2 regions of the Massilia sp. GER05 genome follow, and region 1 is predicted to be linked to the other one. Evidence: predicted binding sites of a transcription regulator. Region 1 holds the regulator's gene; the other holds the start of a gene.
What was found. Region 1 encodes FNR, which switches genes on or off when oxygen is low (the NO sensors DNR and NnrR bind a similar motif). Its sites were predicted from a motif close to TTGATNNNNATCAA; they were not measured.
Positions count from the first base shown of each region.

Region 2: a site for FNR is predicted at 3,476-3,489, ahead of ACL58G_RS27605 (bifunctional SulP family inorganic anion transporter/carbonic anhydrase). Genes of this name have one in related genera too.

Region 1 is NZ_CP178858.1:3,522,196-3,538,532, forward strand. It holds gene ACL58G_RS15865 (glycoside hydrolase family 27 protein) at 1-45, opposite strand, end outside; gene ACL58G_RS15870 (TonB-dependent receptor) at 137-3,145, opposite strand; gene ACL58G_RS15875 (hypothetical protein) at 3,484-3,840, opposite strand; gene ACL58G_RS15880 (glycosyl hydrolase) at 3,966-4,727, shown strand; gene ACL58G_RS15885 (porin) at 4,728-5,798, opposite strand; gene fnr (fumarate/nitrate reduction transcriptional regulator Fnr) at 5,859-6,623, opposite strand; gene ACL58G_RS15895 (TorD/DmsD family molecular chaperone) at 6,842-7,480, shown strand; gene ACL58G_RS15900 (formate dehydrogenase) at 7,489-7,695, shown strand; gene ACL58G_RS15905 (formate dehydrogenase subunit alpha) at 7,711-10,530, shown strand; gene fdh3B (formate dehydrogenase FDH3 subunit beta) at 10,621-11,301, shown strand; gene ACL58G_RS15915 (hypothetical protein) at 11,298-11,510, shown strand; gene ACL58G_RS15920 (formate dehydrogenase subunit gamma) at 11,523-12,608, shown strand; gene ACL58G_RS15925 (hypothetical protein) at 12,619-13,050, shown strand; gene ACL58G_RS15930 (hypothetical protein) at 13,061-13,507, shown strand; gene ACL58G_RS15935 (DUF3305 domain-containing protein) at 13,504-13,944, shown strand; gene ACL58G_RS15940 (DUF3306 domain-containing protein) at 13,941-14,393, shown strand; gene ACL58G_RS15945 (4Fe-4S binding protein) at 14,406-16,082, shown strand; gene ACL58G_RS15950 (AMP-binding protein) at 16,170-16,337, shown strand, end outside.
Region 2 is NZ_CP178858.1:6,249,233-6,253,700, reverse strand. It holds gene ACL58G_RS27610 (ATP-binding protein) at 1-955, shown strand, start outside; gene ACL58G_RS27605 (bifunctional SulP family inorganic anion transporter/carbonic anhydrase) at 1,013-3,211, opposite strand; tRNA gene ACL58G_RS27600 (tRNA-Arg) at 3,643-3,717, shown strand; gene ACL58G_RS27595 (ATP-binding cassette domain-containing protein) at 3,825-4,468, shown strand, end outside.

The DNA of each region.
Region 1 (16,337 bases):
GACGGCGCCGCCGAGCAGCAGGACGGTGATAAATGCTTTCAACATGGGATGATGATTCCGAATAAAAAAAGGCGCGCGCCGGCAGGGCGCGGCCGAAAGGCCCGGTTGCCCGGGCAAGGAGATCAGGACGTGGAGATCAGAACGTGTAGCCCACGCGCAGGCTGTAGCGCGGTCCGGAGACGAAGACGGCGCGCACCTTGTCGCCGATACCCTGGTGCATGGTCTGGCTGTAGCGGGCATCCGTCAGGTTCTGCGCCTGGAAGTCGAATTTCAGGTTTTCGCTGAATTTGTACGAGACGCCGCCGTCCAGCTGGCCGTACGCGTCCGCCCACAGCGGCAGGCCCCAGGCCACGTTGTGCTGGCCGAAGGTCGGGCTGGCGGGATTGGTGTCCGTACCGTTGCTGCCCTGCGTCCCGTTCGTGTTGGTGCTGAGGAGGTAGCGCGAGCGCCAGTTGTAGGCCAGGCGCGCCGACCACGGCCCCTGGTCGTACAGGATCGCCAGGTTGTAGGCGTTCTGCGACAGCTGGGGCAGCGGCAGGTTGCCGAACGCGCGTCCGTCGATGTCGCAGCCGTTCAGGTTCAGGTTGACGTTCGCGGCGTTCTGTCCGCCCGAGCAGTATTCGCTGAAGACCGGGTTGTACAGGCTGCGCTTGCTGTGGACGTAGGTGTAGTTCGCCGACACGCCGATCCCGCGCAGCCAGTCCGGCACATTGTCGAAATACTGCTGGTACGCGATCTCGCCGCCGCGGGCGATGCCTTTCGCGCCATTCACCGGCGCCGTCACCAGGAACTGCTGCGTGTTCCCGTTGATATCCTGGAGGCCCACCGACGTCGTCTGGTTGATGATCACGTCCTTGAGGCGCTTGTCGAACAGCGCCAGCGTCAGCGATCCGGATTTGGCGAAGTACCATTCCGCAGTGACGTCGAGCTGATTCGACGTGATCGGACGGAGCGCCGGGTTGCCCTGCGCGTTGCCGGTGCGGTTCACGGCCGTCACGTTCACGACCTTGGTCTCCTCGTTCACCGACGACACGATTTCCTGCGACAGCGTCGTGTAGGCCTGCAGTTGCGAGAAGTCCGGCCGCGACATCGACTTGCCGTAGGCCAGGCGGAACTGCAGCGTGTCGCTGGCCTTCAGGCGCAGGTTCACGGTCGGCAGGAAGTTGTTGTACCTGTTCTCGACATCGCTCTTGTTCAGGTAAGCGGGGATGTAGGGAACCGGGATGCCGGTGGCCTGCGTGCCTTGCCCGAACGGCGCGCCCGGCGTGTACGACATGTAGCCGGTCGAGTGCGAGCGGGTCTGCACGTAGCGCAGGCCGACGTTGCCGTCGATCGGGTATTTCAGGTCGTCGAAGCCGAAGCGCAGCTGCGTGTAGAACGCACGGGTCTTCTCTTTCTGGTCGTTGGTGCCGGCCGGGTTGTCGCCGCCGAATTTCGCCGCCTTCCAGATCTGGCACGGGTTGCCGCCATCGCCGCCATTGGCCGCGATCCGTTCCGGACACAGGATCGCGTCGTGGTAGTCATGCAGCGTCTGGTACGAAGCCGGATAGCCGCTGGCCACGCTCGGCGCGGGGAACACGACTGCGGGGACGCTGACGTCGCCGCCGAAGAAGTTGTTGAACTGTTGCGTCACGTGCGGCGCGTTGAAGCGCGGGTCGTTCAGGTAGGCCAGTTTCGGAATGTCCCAGCCCAGCAGCCACGGCGGCGTCACCCCGGCCCAATTCCAGCTCGGATCGGAGTTGACCGTCCGCGCTTCGCGGTCCGTCAGGCGCACGCCGAAGCGCACGTCGCGCAGCACCGGATGGTCGAACGCATAGCGCGCATCGCCCTTCCAGGCCTTCATGGTCCCGTCGGTCTTGTCGAGGTGTTCCATGGTCGACTCCCAGTAGTAATTCGCGGGATCGGCCAGGAAGGCGCGCTGTGAATCGGTAAAGTTAATCCTGGGCAGGCTGCCGCGCAGGTCGAGGCTCTCGTTCGGCATCAGCATGCCCAGGCCGACCGCCGAGGTGAAGTGGCTGCCGGTGGAGCGCACGTGCTGCAGGTCGCTCGTCAGCGTCCAGTTGTCGGCCACCTTCCACTGCACGTTCCAGGACACGTCGGTGGTCTTCGAATCGCCCTTGTTGAAGCCGCCCGCATTGCTGAACGGGATGCCGCCGTTCGTCGTGTCGCTGATGGTGCCCGTGACGAACGCGCCCTTCGCGTCGTACACGGTATCGGGGCTCACCTTCAGGTCATACGGGCTGGCCGACGAGAAGATCGACTGCTCGTTCGCGCTGTCCTTGTAGCGCGACTGGAAATACGTCAGGTGGCTCTGGAGGTTGTCGCGCTTCCACTGCAGGGCGCCGTAGGCACCTTGCCGCTTGCGGTCGTACTGGTAGTTGCGCCATTGCGCGCCTTTCGGTATCCACACCGTGCGGCCCGGTTGGATGTCGGTGCGTGGGAAGAAGGGTTCGAATTGGAACGTATCCGTCTGCGTGGAGCTGTCCGACGACGCGATATCGACCAGGGCGCCGAATTCGCCGAAGCCGGTTTTCCAGCGGTTCGAGTACAGGCCGGACACGGAAGGATCGGGCTTGCCCTTCCTGAGCGTGGAGTGCGTCGCCTCGACGGACAGCGCGCCGCGCTGGCCCTTGAAGTCGAACGGCAGCGCGGTGCGCAGGTTGACGAGACCCGAAATGCCGCCTTCGGTCTGCTCCGCCGAAGGGTTCTTGTAGACGTCGACGCCGGCCATCAGTTCGGGCGGGATGTCGCCCCAGCTGATCGAGCGGCCGCCGTTCGATGCGAACGCCTCGCGCCCATTGAGTTCGGAACGGACGTAGTTCAGGCCGCGGATGTTGACGCCGGCGCCCTCGACCGAGAAGCGTTCATTGTCGCCCGCCTGGCGGTTGATGCTGATGCCGACGACGCGCTGGAGCACCTCGGTGACGGAGCGGTCCGGCAGCTTGCCGATGTCGTCGGCGACGATCGAGTCGACGATCTCGTCGGCATCCTGCTTGAGTTTTTGCGCCGAGGCCAGCGCGGCGCGCTGGCCGGTCACGACGACAACGGCCTTGCCTTCGTTGTCCGCTTGCGCGTGCGCCAGGCCCGTTCCCCACGCGAGGTGAGCGACGGCGATTGCGATGGCAGTCTTGTTGGTGCGTTTCATGTGTCCCCTTCTGGTTGTCCAGCCGTCGAGTGCGGCGATTTCCGTTGTGCATGCACGTAAATCCGGCGCTAATAAAAAAACATCTTGCAAAAGACAATTTATTAACGCCGGATATACGAGTTATTGACGCCGGGTTTTGTCGACGGGCGGAACGACGCGCGAAATCGGTGTTGTTTAGCGTTGTTTCGCGAAACTCGCCGGGTACGCAGTGGGGCAGGCAACGCTGTTGCGAGAAACGTCACTAAACAATGAGGGGAGGAAGGGGAGTGTGAAGGGCAGGTATGGACCGGTGGAATAATCGCCGTCGTTAATTTTTCGATGTGAAACGCATCGTCAAATTAACACCGACCCATTGATGGAGGAGATAACATGTCTAACGATACAAAAATTTCTTTGGACCGCCGCAGCCTGTTGTTCAAGGCGGCCGGCGCCGCGGCGGCCACGACGTTGCTGGGCGCTTGCGGGGGGGCCACCGGCCGCGCCGGCAACGACGCAGCGTCGGCAGCAGCGACGGCATCCCGGCAGGCCGCGCCGAAACCCGCGACCGTGACGATCGATGCCTGCGGGCAGGCGGGCGCGACCTCCACTTGCGTCGTGCGGCGCTTCACGATCAACGCCGCCCCCGTCGATCCGGCGGCCACGCCCGCCGCCCAGGCCCTGTACGGCTGGCTGCTGTCGAAGTTCGGCAAGTTCATCGTCTCTGGACAGACCGACCAGGATCACTTCGACTACGTGAAGAACCTGACCGGTCATTACCCATTGCTGCGCGGCTTCGACATGCAGCATTACAGCCCGATGTATTCGTGGCTGTGGGACGGCAATGCGATCAATCCGGGCACCGGCCAGCCGGGCTATTTCACGTTCGGGTCCCGATGCGGCCGACCCGTCGGTCGCCAACTCGATCGCATGGCGCCGGGACCACGGGGACAAGCCCGTCATCGCCTATCAATGGCACTGGCATTCGCCGTCGGGCGGCACCGCCGGCACGAACACGTTCTACACCGAGTTCACGACCTTCGATGCATCCCGGGCCGTGAGGAAGGGGACGCCGGAATATGCGGACACCCTGCGCGACATCGACGCGATCGCCGTCCAGCTCGCGAAGCTGCGCGATGCCGGCGTCCCCATCATCTGGCGGCCCTTGCACGAAGCCGGCGGCAGTTGGTTCTGGTGGAGCGCGAAAGGCAGCACCGTGTACAAGCAGTTGTGGGACATGATGTACGACCGCCTCGTGAATTACCACGGCCTGCACAATCTGCTGTGGTGCTGGTGCGGCGACGACGTGGCGTGGTATCCGGGGAACGACAAGGTCGATCTCGTCGGCATCGATTCCTACCCCGGCAACTTCGTCTACATTAACAACAAGACGGAGTTCGACAAGGCCTATGCGCTCAGCAACGGCGCGAAGCTCATCGCGATGACCGAGAACGGCCCGATGCCGGACATCGACAGCAGCCTCGAGGGCGGCGCGCCGTGGTCGTTCTTCATGTCCTGGGTCGACATCACGGCGGCCAATGACGATACGCGCATCAAGGCCGTGTATGCCGATCCACGCGTCATCACGCTGGAACGATACGTGTGATCAGAAGTTGTGACGCATGCCGAGCACGTACGCCTTAAGCGTCGCGCCCGGCGTGGCACCCAGACCGTTGATCGCGAAGTCGTAGACCCCGTTCGCGCGGTTGTCCAGGCGCGTCGTGTACGCGTACAGGCTGCTGCGCTTGCTGAGCGTGTAATCGTAGCCGAGCGTCGCATGCGTGGCGCCGGTGCCCGCGCCGGCGCGCACGAAGCCGATGCGCGTGCCGGCCGGCCCGCTCGCGTCGCCCGCGCGCGCAATGCCGATGCGGATGCCGTGCGGTCCCATCTGGTGCGACACGGACAGGTACACGGCATTGCGCGCCAGCTCGCCGGCGCCCGTCCCGTATTTCAAACGTTCGGCGACGACGGCGATGCGGGTCTGCGGGAACTGGTAGGCGAGGGCGGCCTTCGCGCCGGTGTCGTCCAGGCCCGGTCCCTGGTACTCGTGGTGGCGTTCGCCCGCCAGTACGGCATACCACGGGCCCCGTTCGTAGATCGCGGCGGCCGACGTCAGCGACGGCTGCGCGCCGCTTGCCGGCTTTTCTTCGTTCAGGCCGTGCGTCACCCGCAGCGACAGACCGTGCCAGGACGGGCTCCAGTAGTGAATCGAATTGGACTGGCGCCGGTCGAACGACGACTTGTCGCTGACGTTGTCCGCGTCCCCCGCGGATCCATTGCCCATGATGCTCATGTAGCCGGCCGTCGTCGGATAGAACGGGTCGAGGCCGGACGTGGCGCTGTTGTAGGCCGTCGTCCAGTGGCCCGCGAACAGCGTGCCCCACGTGCCGGCGAGGCCCACGCGGGTATCGCGTGCGGCGAGGGCGCCGGTGCCCGTGTCGGGCGACAGCGTGCCTTCGACCTGGAAGATGGCTTTCAGGCCGCCGCCCAGGTCTTCGCCGCCGCGGAAACCCAGCACGGAGCGGTTGTTCACGAGGCGCGTGAGGCCGGGGCCGGAGGACGCCGCCGCGTGTTCGAGGGCGACGTTGAGGCGGCCGTAGATCTGCACGGCGCCGTCTTGCGCGTGGACGGTGCCCGCGGCCAGCAGCATGGCGGCGGGGATTGACTTGATATGCATGGGGGATCTCCTTTGCCCGCATTGTCGATGCGGACGCGGAGACCGGGAACTACCGAAAGGTCAGGCCATCGGACTGCACTGCTCCGTCCCGGCCGCCATCGCCTTCAGGCGCGCCGGTTCGAGCAGCTCGACCTCGCGCTTGTCGACCTGCACGAGCCCCAGCTTTTTAAAACGGGACAGCAGGCGGCTGATGCTTTCGATGGTCAGGCCCAGGTAGTTGCCGATGTCTTCGCGCGACATGCGCAGCTGGAAGCGCGTGGACGAATAGCCGCGCGCCGCGTAGCGGGCCGAGAGGTTGATGAGGAAGACGGCGAAGCGCTGCTCGGCGCGCATGTTCCCCAGCAGGAGCATGACGTTCTGTTCGCGCGTGATTTCCTGGCTCATGATGCGGTGGAAGTGGCGCAGCAGCGCCGGCACCTGGCCGAACAGGTCCTGCAGGTTCCCGAACGGGATTTCGCACACTTCGCTGTCTTCCAGTGCGACGGCGTCGCAGTGGTGGCGGTCGGCGCTGATGGCGTCCATGCCGAGCAGCTCGCCGGCCATCTGGAAGCCCGTGATCTGCGCCTCGCCGGCCGCGTTGATCTGGTACGTCTTGAAGTGGCCGAAGCGCACGGCGTACAGGTTGCGGAACGGCTCGCCCATCTTGTACAGCGGTTCGTCGCGCTCCAGGCGGCGGCGCTTGCCGATGATCCGATCCAGGCGGTCGATGTCCGCGTCTTCCAGCCCCATTGGCAGGCACAGCTGGTGCATGCTGCAGGCCGCGCAACTGGACTTGAGTGCGGTGACGTTGATGGGGGATGCGGACGTGGTATCAGCGGCAATCATGGCAAGTACCTTCGGGTGATGTCTCGATTATAGACGTGCAGCCCGACTGCAACGAGGGAATTTGTCCCGACGTTGGTTGCCTGGCCAACGAAGTGTCGCGTGGACGTCAAGCGTGCGCGCCTTTGCGTTGTCAAGGATTACACTTCCCATGAATATTTGCCAACGGGAGAACCATGTCCGTCGAACAGCGTTCTGCTTCATCCGATTTGCATGACGGCGTGGAGAGAGCCGTCGCTGCGCCGCTGGCCGACGAGGACCAGGCCCGCGCCGATTTCTACGCGCTGTTCGCACGCCTGCTGCTGGCCCCGCCCGACGACGCACTGCTCGCGGCACTGGCCGCCGCGGACCCGATCGGCGCCGCCGGCGAATTCGCTCTCGAGGACGCCTGGCTGAAGCTGACCCAGGCCGCCACCGTCGTCGATGCGGCCGCCGCGGCCGATGAATTCTCGGCCATGTTCATCAGCACCGGCACGCCGCCGCTGAATCCGTACGGTTCCTTCTACCTCACGGGCCACCTGAACGATGCGCCGCTGGCCGACCTGCGCCACGACCTCGCGCGCCTGCGTCTCGCGCGGGCGCCAGGCGTGGGCGAGTTCGAAGACCACCTGGGCACGCTGTGCGAGACGATGCGCGTATTGATCCAGGGCGGACCCGGCATGCCGCCGCGTGGCCTGGCCGTGCAAAAACACTTTTTCGAAACGCATGTCCGGCCGTGGTATGCGGCCTGCCTGGCCGACATCGCGGGGAGTGCCGACGCGAATTTCTACCGGATCGTCGCAGGCGTCGTCGATGCCTTCCTGTCGATCGAAGCGCAGGCGTTCGCCGTGCTCGATGCCACCGACCCGATTGCCGCATGAGGACCATCATGAACGATGACAAGCAACCCGATCCGACCCGCCGCAGCCTGTTGAAGGCCGCGCCGCTGGGCGCGCTGGCCGTCGCCGCGGCCGCGCGTGCGCGGGCGCCCGGGCCGCAGCCCGAGCCCGCCGCACCGGTGGCGCCGCAGCAGGCCAAGGGCTATCACGAGACGGAACACATCCGGCGCTACTACCGCACCGCGGCTTACTGGTAGAAGGAGACCACGACCATGACCCTGGTGAAGACATCACGCGACAGCGGGCTGAAACGGCGCCGCTTCCTCGTCGGCGCGGGCGTGACGGCCGGCGCGGGCGCCCTCGCGCGCCACCTGCCGCTGAACGTGATCCAGCCCGCGACCGCGGCGGACCCCGTGCCGGCCAGGCCGAACACGGAGGTCAAGCACACCGTGTGCAGCCACTGCTCGGTGGGCTGCTCGGTGGAGGCGGTGGTCAGCAACGGCGTGTGGATCCGCCAGGAGGCCGCGTTCGACTCGCCGATCAACATGGGGGCCCACTGCGCGAAAGGCGCGTCGGTGCGCGAGCACGGGTTCGGCGAACACCGCCTGCGCTATCCGATGAAGCTCGTGAACGGCAAGTACGAGCGCATCACGTGGGACCAGGCCGTGGGCGAGATCGGCGACCGGCTGCTGAAACTGCGCGAGCAGTCCGGGCCGGATGCGCTGATGGTGATCGGCAGCTCGAAGCACAGCAACGAGCAGTCCTACCTGCTGCGCAAATGGGTGTCGATGTGGGGCTCCAATAACTGCGACCACCAGGCCCGCATCTGCCACTCGACGACGGTGGCCGGCGTCGCCCAGACCTACGGGTATGGCGCGATGACGAACTCGTTCAACGATCTCCACTACAGCAAGGCCGTGCTGTTCATCGGCTCGAACCCGGCCGAGGCGCATCCGATCTCGATGCTGCACTTCCTGCATGCGAAGGAACTGGGCGCGAAGATGATCGTCGTCGACCCGCGCTTCACGCGCACGGCGCGCTTCGCCCACCACTACGTGCGCATCCGTCCCGGCACCGACATCGCATTCGTGTGGGGCATGCTGTGGCACATCTTCAACAACGGCTGGGAAGACAAGGCGTACATCGCCGCGCGCACGTACGGCATGGACGACGTGCGCAAGGAAGTCGCGAAGTGGACGCCCGATAAGGTCAGCGACGTGACGGGCGTGCCGGAAGCGTCCGTGCGCATGGCGGCCGAAATGCTGGCGACGAACAAGCCATCGTCCGTCGTCTGGTGCATGGGCATCACGCAGCACCACGTGGGCACGGCGAACGTGCGCGCGCTGTCGATCCTGCAGCTCGCGCTGGGGAACATCGGCGTGCAGGGCGGCGGCGCCAACATCTACCGCGGCCACGACAACGTGCAGGGCGCGACGGACGTCGGTCCGAACGGCGAGTCGCTGCCCGGCTACTACGGCATCGCGGAAGGCGCGTGGAAGCACTTCGCGACCGTGTGGGGCGTCGATTACGACTGGGTCAAGTCGCGCTTCGGCTCGAAGGAGTTGATGGAAAAGCCGGGCATCACGGTGTCGCGCTGGTTCGACGCGGTCCTGGAAGACAACCAGTACGTCGACCAGCCGGCGAACCTGCGTGCCGTGTTCTACTGGGGCCACGCGCCGAACAGCCAGACGCGCCTGCCGGACATGAAGGCCGCGATGCAGAAGCTGGACTTCATGGTCGTCATCGATCCGTATCCCAGCATGACGGCCGCGATGCACGGCAGGAGCGATGGCGTCTACCTGCTGCCGGCCGCGTCGCAGTTCGAGACGCAGGGTTCCGTCACGGCGTCGAACCGCTCGATCCAGTGGCGCGAGCGCGTGATCCAGCCGCTGTTCGAATGCAAGACGGACCACGAGATCATGTACCTGTTCGCGCAGAAGCTCGGCTTCGGCGAACAGCTCGTCAAGAACATCAAGGTCGTCAACAACGAACCGGTCATCGAGGACATCCTCCGCGAGATCAACCGCTCCTGCTGGACCATCGGCTACACGGGCTGCTCGCCCGAGCGCTTGAAACTGCACATGGAGCACAAGCGCGATTTCAATCCGACGACGATGCGTGCCGAATCCGGTCCGTGCAAGGGCGACTATTACGGCCTGCCGTGGCCGTGCTGGGGCACGCCGGAGATGAAGCACCCGGGCACGCCGATCCTGTACGACCTGCACAAGCCGGTGGCGGAGGGCGGCCTGCCGTTCCGCGCCAACTGGGGCGTGGAGCACAACGGCGAGCCCCTGCTGGCGGCGGACGGCTCGTTCACGAAGGACAGCGAGATCGACACGGGCTATCCGGAATTCGACCACGTGTTCCTGAAAAAGCTGGGCTGGTGGGCCGAGCTGACGCCGGAGGAGCAAGTGCAGGCCGAGGGCAAGAACTGGAAGACGGACCTGTCGGGCGGGATCATCCGCGTCGCCATCGCCCACGGCTGCGCGCCGTACGGCAATGCGCGCGCCCGCTGCAACGTGTGGAACTTCCCGGACCCCGTGCCGACGCACCGCGAACCGCTCGTCACGCCGCGGCGCGACCTGGTGGCCAAATACCCGACTTACGACGACAAGGCCGCGTTCTGGCGCCTGCCGACGCTGTATAAATCCGTGCAGGCGGTCGACTTCTCGAAGGAGTACCCGCTGATCATGACGTCCGGCCGCCTCGTCGAATACGAGGGCGGCGGAGAGGAGACCCGGTCGAATCCGTGGCTCGCCGAACTCCAGCAGAACATGTTCTGCGAAGTGAATCCGGAAGACGCGGCGCAGATCGGCGTGAAGCTGGGCGAATTCATGTGGGTCGAGACGCCGACCGGCGCGCGCCTGAAGCTGATGGCGATGGTGACGCCGCGCGTGCCCGTGGGCCTCGTGTGGATGCCGTTCCACTTCGGCGGCTGGTGGATGGGCGAGGACCTGGAAAAGCATTATCCGGACGGCGGCGCGCCCGCGGTGCGCGGCGAGGCAGTCAATACCGGGTGGACGTACGGGTACGACGCCGTGACGATGATGCAGGAAACGAAGGTGTCGTTATGTCGCCTGGTGCGCGCGTAGGGTGGGCACTCCTGTGCCCACGCGTAACGCCAACATACCGCGAACATCGCGCGTGGGTACGGGGTGCCCACCCTACCGAAGGAGATTGAGATGGCCCGAATGAAGTTCATCTGCGACACGGAGCGCTGCATCGACTGCAACGGCTGCGTGACCGCCTGCAAGAACGAAAACGAGACCCCGTGGGGCGTGAACCGCCGCCGCGTCGTCACCATCAACGACGGCGTGCCGGGTGAGCGCTCGATCTCCGTCGCGTGCATGCATTGCAGCGACGCGCCGTGCCTGGCCGTCTGCCCCGTCAACTGCATCTATCACACGGAAGACGGCATCGTCCTGCACGACAAGGACCAGTGCATCGGCTGCGGCTACTGCTATTACGCGTGCCCGTTCGGCGCGCCGCAGTTCCCGTCCACGGGCCTGTTCAACCACCGCGGCAAGATGGACAAATGCACGTTCTGCTCCGGCGGTCCGGAGCCCGACACGTCCGAGGCCGAGTTCAAGAAGTATGGCCGCAACCGCATCGCCGAAGGCAAGCTGCCCGCGTGCGCGGAGATGTGCGGCACGAAGGCGCTGATCGGCGGCGACGCGACCGTCATCGCCGACATCTACCGCCAGCGCGTGGAGACGCGCGGCTACGGTCCGGAGCTGTGGGGCTGGAAGATCGCGTACGGCAAGCCGAAACGCGGCGGCGACATCAAGGCGAAGGGCGACGGCCCGCGCGAGAACCAGAATCTCAAGGACTCGCAGAACGACGAGGGGAGGCTGCCGACATGAAGCGCATCCTCATCCTCTGCCTGCCGCTGGCGCTGCTCGCGGGCTGCCTCGAAGTCGACCAGCATCCGAACTGGGTGCACGGCATGGTCGCCGGGAAGAAAGACGACCGGCCGTTCTTGCGGCACTTCCACAACGACAAGCTGTCGTGGTGGGGCACGATCAGCAACCGCAACATGAACCAGAACGAATACAACCGGGCCAACCCGTAACAGGAGCCGACCATGTCATTCACGCTACGATCGATATTGTCATTGCTCCTGTCGCTGTGGCTCGTCGGCATCGCGCACGCGGGCGTGCCGAACAACCGCGCCGAACCCGCGTATGCCGAGGAACAGACCATCCTGCAGGCCGAGAAGGATTCGCGCACGCCCGAGCCGGGACTGGGCTCGTCGGCCTCCGGCCGCGTGCACATCGACCGCCACTACCTGGGCCAGTACGGCGGCACGGAAGGCACCGTCATCGTGCAGCGCGGCGGCAACCAGTGGCGCATCTGGCGCAACGGGCCGATCGCGACGGCGATGGGCACGATCCTCGTCGTCGTGCTCGTCGCGATTTTCTTCTTCTACCGCGCCATCGGTCCCGCGCGCACCGAAGAACCGGACACGGGCCGGCGCATCCGCCGCTTCACGGGCTGGGAGCGCGGCGTGCACTGGGCGACGGCGATCAGCTTCATCATCCTCGCGGTGACGGGCCTCGTCATCATGTTCGGCAAGAAGCTCCTGATCCCGCTCGTCGGCCACGACGTGTTCGCGGCGCTGGCCTACGTCTTCAAGTACCTGCACAACTTCGTGGGTCCGCTGTTCATCGTGTGCTCCGTGCTGATGTTCTTCACCTTCCTGCGCCGGAACTTCTTCCGCCGCATCGACTGGCAGTGGGTCAAGCAGGGCGGCGGCCTCGTGTCGCACAAGCACGTGCGGGCCGGGTTCTTCAACGCGGGCGAAAAATCCTGGTTCTGGCTGGGCGTGACCCTGCTGGGCCTCGTGATGTCGATCAGCGGCCTGGTCCTGGACTTCGTGACCTTCGGGCAAACGCGCTACATCATGCAGGTCGCGAACTACCTGCACATCGCCGGCGCCACGTTCTACATCGCGGCCGCGATGGGCCACATCTACATCGGCACGTGGGGCACGCCGGGCGCCTACGAAGCGATGCGCCACGGGACCGTGGACGAATCGTGGGCCAAGGCGCACCACGCCGTGTGGTACGACGAAGTGAAGGCGGGCGTGGAACCGGGCACGTTCGACGACCGCGCGCCGCCGGACCAGCGGCCGCCGGCCGGCAGTCCACCGCCGCGGCCCGCGCATTGAGGAGCCGCCGATGAAAACGACGATGAAGGTCATGGCCCTGCTGCTGGCGCTGGCCGCCGTGGGCTGCAAGCAGCATGGCGACGAGGCCCAGCGCAAGACCAGGTTCCCCGGCATGGTGACGGCCGACGGCGGCACGAGCGGCCAGGTGATGGCCGCGCATGCGGGACCGAAGACGAACGCGGGCTATGCGGGCGGCACGCCGGGCATCGCGGGCGGCAGCGGCGGCAACACGGCCGGCGCGGAGACCGGCGGCAGCGTGCGCGAGACGGGACAGGGACCCAGCCAGGGCGTGACGCCGCCCAGCGGCGCGGGCACGCAGGGCACGACGCAGACGCCGCCCGGCGACCACGGCAAGCCGGCCGCGCCGACGCCGGCCGAACAGGGGCCGCTGCCGGGCGCCGTCAACCGCGACCCGAGCCACTCGGCGGCGCCGGGACGATGAGGAGACCAGGATGAGCCACATGACCAGGATCGCGGCGCTCGCGCTGGCGCTGTCCGCCGCGGCGGCCCACGCCGCGCTGCCGCCGCCGACACCGGCGCAGCAGGAGGCCGCCGCCGCGAAGAAGGCGGCCGCGGATGCGCAGGCGGCCAGGGACAAGGCGTTGCTTGCCGCATCGATGGACGCCATCACGGCCCGCTGGCGCAGCCGCGCGTCCGCGCAGGGCTGGACGGCGCATGCGCCGGTCGCCATCGCCGCGGCCGCACCGGCGCAAGCGGCCGCACCGGCCGGACAGCCGGAAGGCAAGCTGACCGCGGCCGGCGCCGCCGCACCCATCAAGAGCGAAAAACTGGGCACGGCGCCGCCCAGCGCGGACGTGAAGGCCCACCCGACGCGGGCCGAGCCGGCGGGCACGCCGCCGACCGTCCAGAAAGGCACGCCGAAGGTGAACAACAGATGAAGATGGGATCCATGCCGATCGCCGTGCTGATGCAGCGGCGGACCCTCCAGCACCGCTGGGCCGACGAGGCCTGGGAAGCGGTCGGCGTCGTGCCGGACCGCGGCGACCTGCCGCCGCTGCAGGTGCTGAGCCAGACGCCCGGGCGCGACTACTACCTCGTCTCCGGTCTCGAACTGGAACTGTATCCGGACGAGAACGAAGGCTATTACGAGAACTGCGTGGCGCCCGAATCGAAGGTCTTCGTGCTGTGGCGGATGGAGAACGGCCGCGCGATGCCCGTGCGCGCATCGGTCAGCTATGTCGAGGGCACGCGCATGTTCGATTCGGGAGAAAACGCGGACGGCGTGACGATGCCGGCCGAGATCTATGCGTGGCTCGCGGGCTATTTGCGCGCGCACTACCAACCGCAGCCGCGGCGCGGCCGCCAGCACGGATGACGGACGAAGGCTTCCTGCGCCGCTGGGCGCGCCGCAAGACGGAAGCGCGATCGGGAATCGAGCCGCTGCCGGAAGCGGCTGCGCCGGTCGAAGACCTGCCGGTTCCGGTCGTCGAAGCGCCTGCCGTGGCACCGGCCGCCGTGCCGCTGCCGACGATGGACGACGTCGCCCGCCTGACCGGCGACTCCGATTTCTCCGCGTTCGTCGTGCGCGGCGTCGATGCTGCCGTGCGCCGGACGGCGCTGAAAAAACTGTTTGCCGACCCGCACTTCAATGCGATGGACGGGCTGGACGTCTACATCGACGACTACACGAAGCCGAGCCCCGTGTCCGAGGCGATGCTCGCGTCGCTGGAGCACGCGAAGAACGCGTTGCAGCGGGTTGTCGACGCCGTCGAAGAACCGCCGGCCGCGGAAGATGTGCCGGAGGACTCCAATAAAACCACCTGAAACCGGGACAGCATGAACATCCGTTTGATCGAAGGGCAGGGCGTCGCCCTCGACCCCGTCCAGGACGACCGCGACCGCGTCGCCCGCAACGCCGCGCTAGCCGCGCTGTCCGGGATTCCCGCACCCGACCCGCTGGACACGGTCGGCTACAAGTCCGCCGGCCGCACGCTCGTCATCGGCACCCGCGCCGACGCGCTGCCGTGGGCCGAGCGCCTGGCTGCCGCGCTGCCCGTCACCGTGCTGCTGCTGGACGACGACGGCGGCGACACGGCGCTGCGCCTGTATCCCGTGTTCGCGGCGCGCGCGCTCGTCGTGACGGGCTGGCTCGGCGCGTTCGACGCGACGTGGCAGACGGGAGGCAGCAAGCCGGAACACGCGCGCTTCGACCTCGTGCTCGACCTCGGCGCGGCGCCGCAGATCGCGACGCACCAGCGCCCGCACGGCTATTACGCGCCGGGCCTCGATCCCGCCGCGCGCCAGGCCGCCGTCGACGAACTCGTCGGGATGGTCGGCGAATTCGAGAAGCCGAAATATTTCGCCTACAAGGAACGCCTGTGCGCGCACGGCCGCAACCGCAGGAGCGGCTGCAATGCGTGCATCGAGATCTGCTCGGCGGGCGCGATCTCGGGCGCGGGCGACCTGATCGCCGTGAACCCTTACCTGTGCGCGGGCTGCGGCGCGTGCACGACCGTCTGCCCCACGGGCGCGCTGGGCTATGCGTATCCCGGCGCGGCGCACACGGGCATGCGCATCAAGGCCGCGCTGAACGCCTACGCGCAGGCGGGCGGACGCGAGCCGGTGCTGCTCGTCCACGGCCCGGAAGGCGCGGCGCTGCTGGACGCCGTCGACGTGCCGGGACGGGTGCTGCCGATGGGCGTGCACCACACGGCATCGACCGGCATCGACATCTGGCTCGCGGCGCTCGCCTGGGGCGCGGCCGGCATCACGGTCCTCATGACGGACGCGGAGGCGCCGCAGTACGCGGCCGCGCTGGATGAGCAGATGACCATCGCGCAGACCATCATGACGGGCCTCGGCTACGCGGGCGCGCACGTGCGGCTGCTGCGCGTGACGGGGCCGGACGAGCTGGCGCGCGCGCTGCGGCACGCGCCGCGCGGCGAAGTGCCGGCGCGGCGGGCCGGCTTCAACGTGGCGGCGGACAAGCGCAACACGCTCGACTACGCGCTCGAGCACCTGCTGCGCGAGGCGCCGCAGCAGGTCGAGGAGATCGCGCTGCCGGCCGGCAGTCCGTTCGGTACGCTCGACGTCGACGCCGGCAAGTGCAGCCTGTGCATGGCGTGCGTGGGCGCGTGTCCGGCGTCGGCGCTGCAGGATGGGCAGAACGCGCCGCAGCTGCGCTTCATCGAAAAGAACTGCGTCCAGTGCGGGCTGTGTGCCGATACGTGTCCGGAAGATGCGATCCGGCTGGTGCCACGCCTGTCGTTCCGCGACACGCGCAAGCAGCCCGTGGTGCTGAACGAAACGCAGCCGTTCCACTGCATCCGTTGCAACAAGCCGTTCGGGACGCTGCGCATGGTCGAGGGCATGCTGGCGCGCCTGGCCGGACATCCCGCGTTCGCCGGTCACCTCGACCGCATGCGCATGTGCGGCGACTGCCGCGTGATCGACATGATGACGCCGACGGACGAGCAGACGATCCACCAGGCGCAGGAGCTGCGTCGGCGCTGACCGTGGCAGAATAGGCACGAGCCGCTACACGACCACCGGAACGGGCGCTCACGAGGCGCCCGTTTCGCAACCACAAGGAGACGACCGATGGCATCCCCGTACGAGCGCTTCATCCGCGCGCGCGACTTCCTGCACCAGCATCGCACCGACTACGCGACGGCCTACCGCGACTACGAGCCGCCCGAGCTCGACGAATTCAACTGGGCACTCGACTATTTCGACACGCAGGCGCAAGGCAACACGACGCCCGCGCTG
Region 2 (4,468 bases), 2.7 Mb from region 1:
GGCCCTCGATCCGAAGCCGACCAGCGTCAACGCGCTCGTGATGTCGATGACGGACCTGATCGAGCGCGCGGCCGGCCCGTCGATCGCCGTGCGCACGCGTCTCGCGGCCGCGCTGTGGACCACCCTGTGCGACCCGAACCAGCTGGAAAGCGCGCTGTTGAACCTCGCGAACAATGCGCGCGACGCGATGCCGGAAGGCGGCCTGCTCGTCATCGAGACGGAGAACGTCACGCTGACCGCCGCCCAGGCGCGCCGCCACGGCGACCTGCGGGCCGGAGAATATGTGCAGGTGAGCGTGCGCGACAACGGCGCCGGCATGGCGCCCGACGTCGTCGCGCGCGCGTTCGACCCGTTCTTCACGACGAAGCCGATGGGGCAGGGGACCGGCCTGGGCCTGTCGATGGTGTACGGCTTCGCGCACCAGTCGGGCGGCAACGTGCGCATCGAATCGCGGCCGGGACAGGGGACCGAAGTGCGCCTGCTGCTGCCGCGCCACCTCGTGGAGACGCAGCCGGCCGCGGGCCCGGACGTCGAACCGCCGCTGGAAGCGGGCACGCGCAAGGGTGTCGTGATGGTCGTCGACGACGAGGCGGACATCCGCGCCGTGATGGCCGAGGTGCTCGAATTGCAGGGCTACACGGTGCTCGTCGCCTGCGATGCGCCGCAGGCCCTGCGCCTGTTGAAGGACACGCGGCCGGACATGCTCGTCACGGACGTCGGCCTGCCCAACGGCATGAACGGCCGCCAGCTGGCCGACCACGTGCGCGTGCAATGGCCGCAGCTGCCCGTGCTGATGGTGACGGGCTATGCGGAAAGCACGGTCATGAAGAACGAGAAGCTGCCCGCGCAGATGGAGATCCTGACCAAGCCTTTTGCCATGAACGCGCTGGTGGACAAGGTCGGGTGCATGCTGGCGCTGGGCGCGAATGCGGAGACGGGGGCCGAAGCCGCGTAGGGTGTGGGCACGGCGTGCCCACGCGTGATATTTGCGATATGTCGGCGTTACCAGCCATCAGGCGGCCAGGTCGTTCCGGCCGTCGTCCGGCGTGACCAGTTCCCCGAAGTGCACGGTGCGCGTGGCGATGTCGTGGTACGCGCCCACGAGTCCCATCTCGCCGCGCGCGATGCGCTCGCGCAGGAAGGCGCTGCCGGCGATGATCTCGTCCAGCGAGTTCTCGATGTTGCGGCGCGTGACCGCCTCGAGCATTGCCTTGCCCTCGGGCGGATGATGGGCGCCGCACTTGCACTGGTCGACCGCCTTGCGGATCTTGCCCGTGATCGCCCCCATGCTGTGCGCGCCTTCGTTCTGCAGCGCGAGGCCGATCGCGCCGCAACTCGAGTGGCCTTTCACGACGATCAGTTTCGCGCCCAATTTATGGGCGATCTCCAAACTGCCGATGATCTCGCGGCTGATCACGTTGCCCGCGATGCGGATCGTCAGCAGGTCGCCCAGGCCGGCATCGAAGATGATTTCCGGCGACGTGCGCGAGTCGATGCAGTTGACGACGACGGCCATCGGATGCTGCCCGCCCGCCGTCGCTTCCACCTGGTGCAGATAGTATTTCTTCGTCGTGCGGCCGGCACGGAAGCGCTCGTTGCCGTCGCGCAGCAACTGCAGCACGTCTTCCGGAGCCAGCCTCGTCTGCGTGTCCTTGTCGAGGGCGGGGACGAACTGGATCGGATCGTGCAGGCTGTACTTGTCGCGCAGGCCCACGACGTTCAGCTTGACGTTGCGTTCCGCCGCGACGACGCGGTAGTCGTTGATGACTTCCAGCACGTCGTGGTCGATGTAGTCCGAGTTGGCCGCGTCGATCAGCACGTTCGCGTTCTCCGGGATTTCCCACAGCGCGCTCTTGATCGTGGCCTTGTTCAGGAACGACACCTGATTCGGCAATTCCATCTTGACGACCTCGCCGATGTGCAGGCGGTACTGTTCCATCGAGAACGGATTCTTGAAGTGGCTGCGCATCAGGTAGAACAGGCTGGCGGCCAGGCCGATCAGTACGCCGGTCAGCAGGTCCGTCAGCACGATGGCGGCCACGGTGACGGCGAACGGCACGAATTGCGACCAGCCCTTCTGGTACATGTCGCGGAACAGCGAGACCTTGGCCAGCTTGTAGCCCGTCACGATGAGGATCGCGGCCAGCGCGGCCAGCGGAATCAGGTTCAGCATGGGCGCCAGCACGAGCACGCTGGCCAGCAGCAGCACGCCGTGGAGAATGGTCGAGGCCTTGGTCCGGTTGTCGTTCTGGATGTTGACCGAGCTGCGCACGATGACGGACGTGACGGGCAGGCCGCCCAGCAGGCCGGCGCAGATGTTGCCGACGCCCTGCGCGACGAGTTCGCGGTTCATGGGCGTTTCGCGCTTGTGCGGATCGAGCTTGTCGACCGCTTCCACGTTCAGCAGCGTTTCCAGCGACGCGACGATGGCGATCGTGAAGCCGACGATCCAGACGTCGTGGTTCGTGAAATGGGCGAGATCCGGGACATTCAGGTAAGCACCGAGGTTACCGATATCGAGGGGCGGAATATCGACGAGATGTTCCGGATCGATACTCAGTGCGGGAAAGAAACGATCGAATGTCACATTCAGTGCAACACCCAATGCCACGACGAACAATGGCGCCGGCAGCAATTTGATGTTCTTGAATGGCGTCCTGTCCCAATACACGAGAATCAGCATCGACAGGAGACCAATGATCATGGCGCCGGGCGTGATCGCATTGAATGCATGCGCAATGGCGGAAAACGTATTTTCTCCATTGGCCTGGATGAACGACGTATCATCGGCCGGATTGGCGTCATAACCGATCGCATGGGGAATCTGTTTGAGAATCAGCAGAATGCCGATCGCGGCGAGTAATCCCTTGATGACGTTCGAGGGAATGTAATTGGCGATAAAGCCGCCACGGGCGACACCCATGGCCAATTGCATTACGCCGGCAATCAATATGGCCGCGAGCAGGATTTCGAAGGCGCCGAGTTTCGTGATCGAGGCGAGGACGACGGCCGCCAGCCCGGCGGCGGGGCCGCTGACGCTCGTATGGGAACCGCTGATGGCACCCACGACGATGCCGCCGATAATTCCGGAAATAATCCCTGAAAACAAAGGCGCGCCGGAGGCGAGGGCAATACCGAGACACAGGGGCAAGGCGACAAGAAACACTACTATGCCGGCCGGCAAATCGTACTTGAGGGTATTCGTATGCATGGGAATCTCACGGAAGAACGATGGTTGTCAGTCAGAATGCGCTTGTTTATTTTGCGCATGGCGATATAACGATTTACATCGGTTGATAGCCGATGAACCGGATTCATGAACGTTTGATTTGGATTGAACCAAAACGGTGCAATGCACCGTTTCGATGCATTTTCAGGAGCGTCGATTGTTAAAGCGACGGGGAAAAAATATAACATGCAGTTTGCAAATGCGTCCAGCATGCACGGTCAACCGTTACAATTCTTTTGCGCGAAATAGATTTGAATAAAAGCGGTTTTAATCGGGTTATTTTTATTGCCTTGAATAACACCGAATTACGAATCTGATAAACGTGCGGATGAGGTCGTATAGACGTCCGGCGGCGCCGAACATTGTGGGAGGAGCTCGCGTCCTGTAGAATAGCTGGCTGCAGTACGCAGAGTGTCGCCATAGTACAATGGATAGTACAAGGTCCTCCTAAGACTTAGATGCAGGTTCGATTCCTGCTGGCGACACCAGTTTCACCATCCCCCAGCCGCATCAGGCCGTCCCCCTTCGGTACAATGCCTGCTTTCTCACACTCTTACCGATATCCGCGCCGACAAGCGTCGCGGCCGCTCACACCATGGCTGTCATTTCCCTCTCTTCCGCGCAACTGGCTTTCGGCCACGTCGCGCTGCTCGACCATGCCGATTTCTCGCTGGAAGCCGGCGAACGCGTCGGCCTCATCGGCCGTAACGGCACCGGCAAATCCTCGCTGCTGAAAATCATTTCCGGCCGCTCGAAGCTGGACGACGGCCTGCTCGTGATGCAGCAGAGCGTCAAGATCGCGTACGTCGAGCAGGAGCCCGTGTTCGATCCGGAGATGACCGTGTTCGACGCGGTCGCCGCCGGCATGGGCGACCAGCAGGCGATGCTGGCCGAGTACGAATCCCTGACCGGGCAATTTGGTCACGGCAACGATGACGCGATCATGGAGCGCATGCACGATCTGCAAGTGAAACTCGATGCGACGGATGCCTGGAACCTCGGCAACCGGGTCGAGACCACGCTGGGCCGCCTGGGCCTCGCGGGCGCTGCGAAGATGGGCACGTTGTCGGGCGGTATGCAGAAGCGCGTGGCGCTGGCTGTCGCGCTCGTGTCCGGCCCCGACGTGCTGCTGCTGGACGAACCGACGAACCACCTGGACTTCACGTCGATCCAGTGGCTGGAAGGCCTGCTGCGCGAATTCCGCGGCTCCGTGCTGTTCATCACCCACGACCGCCGCTT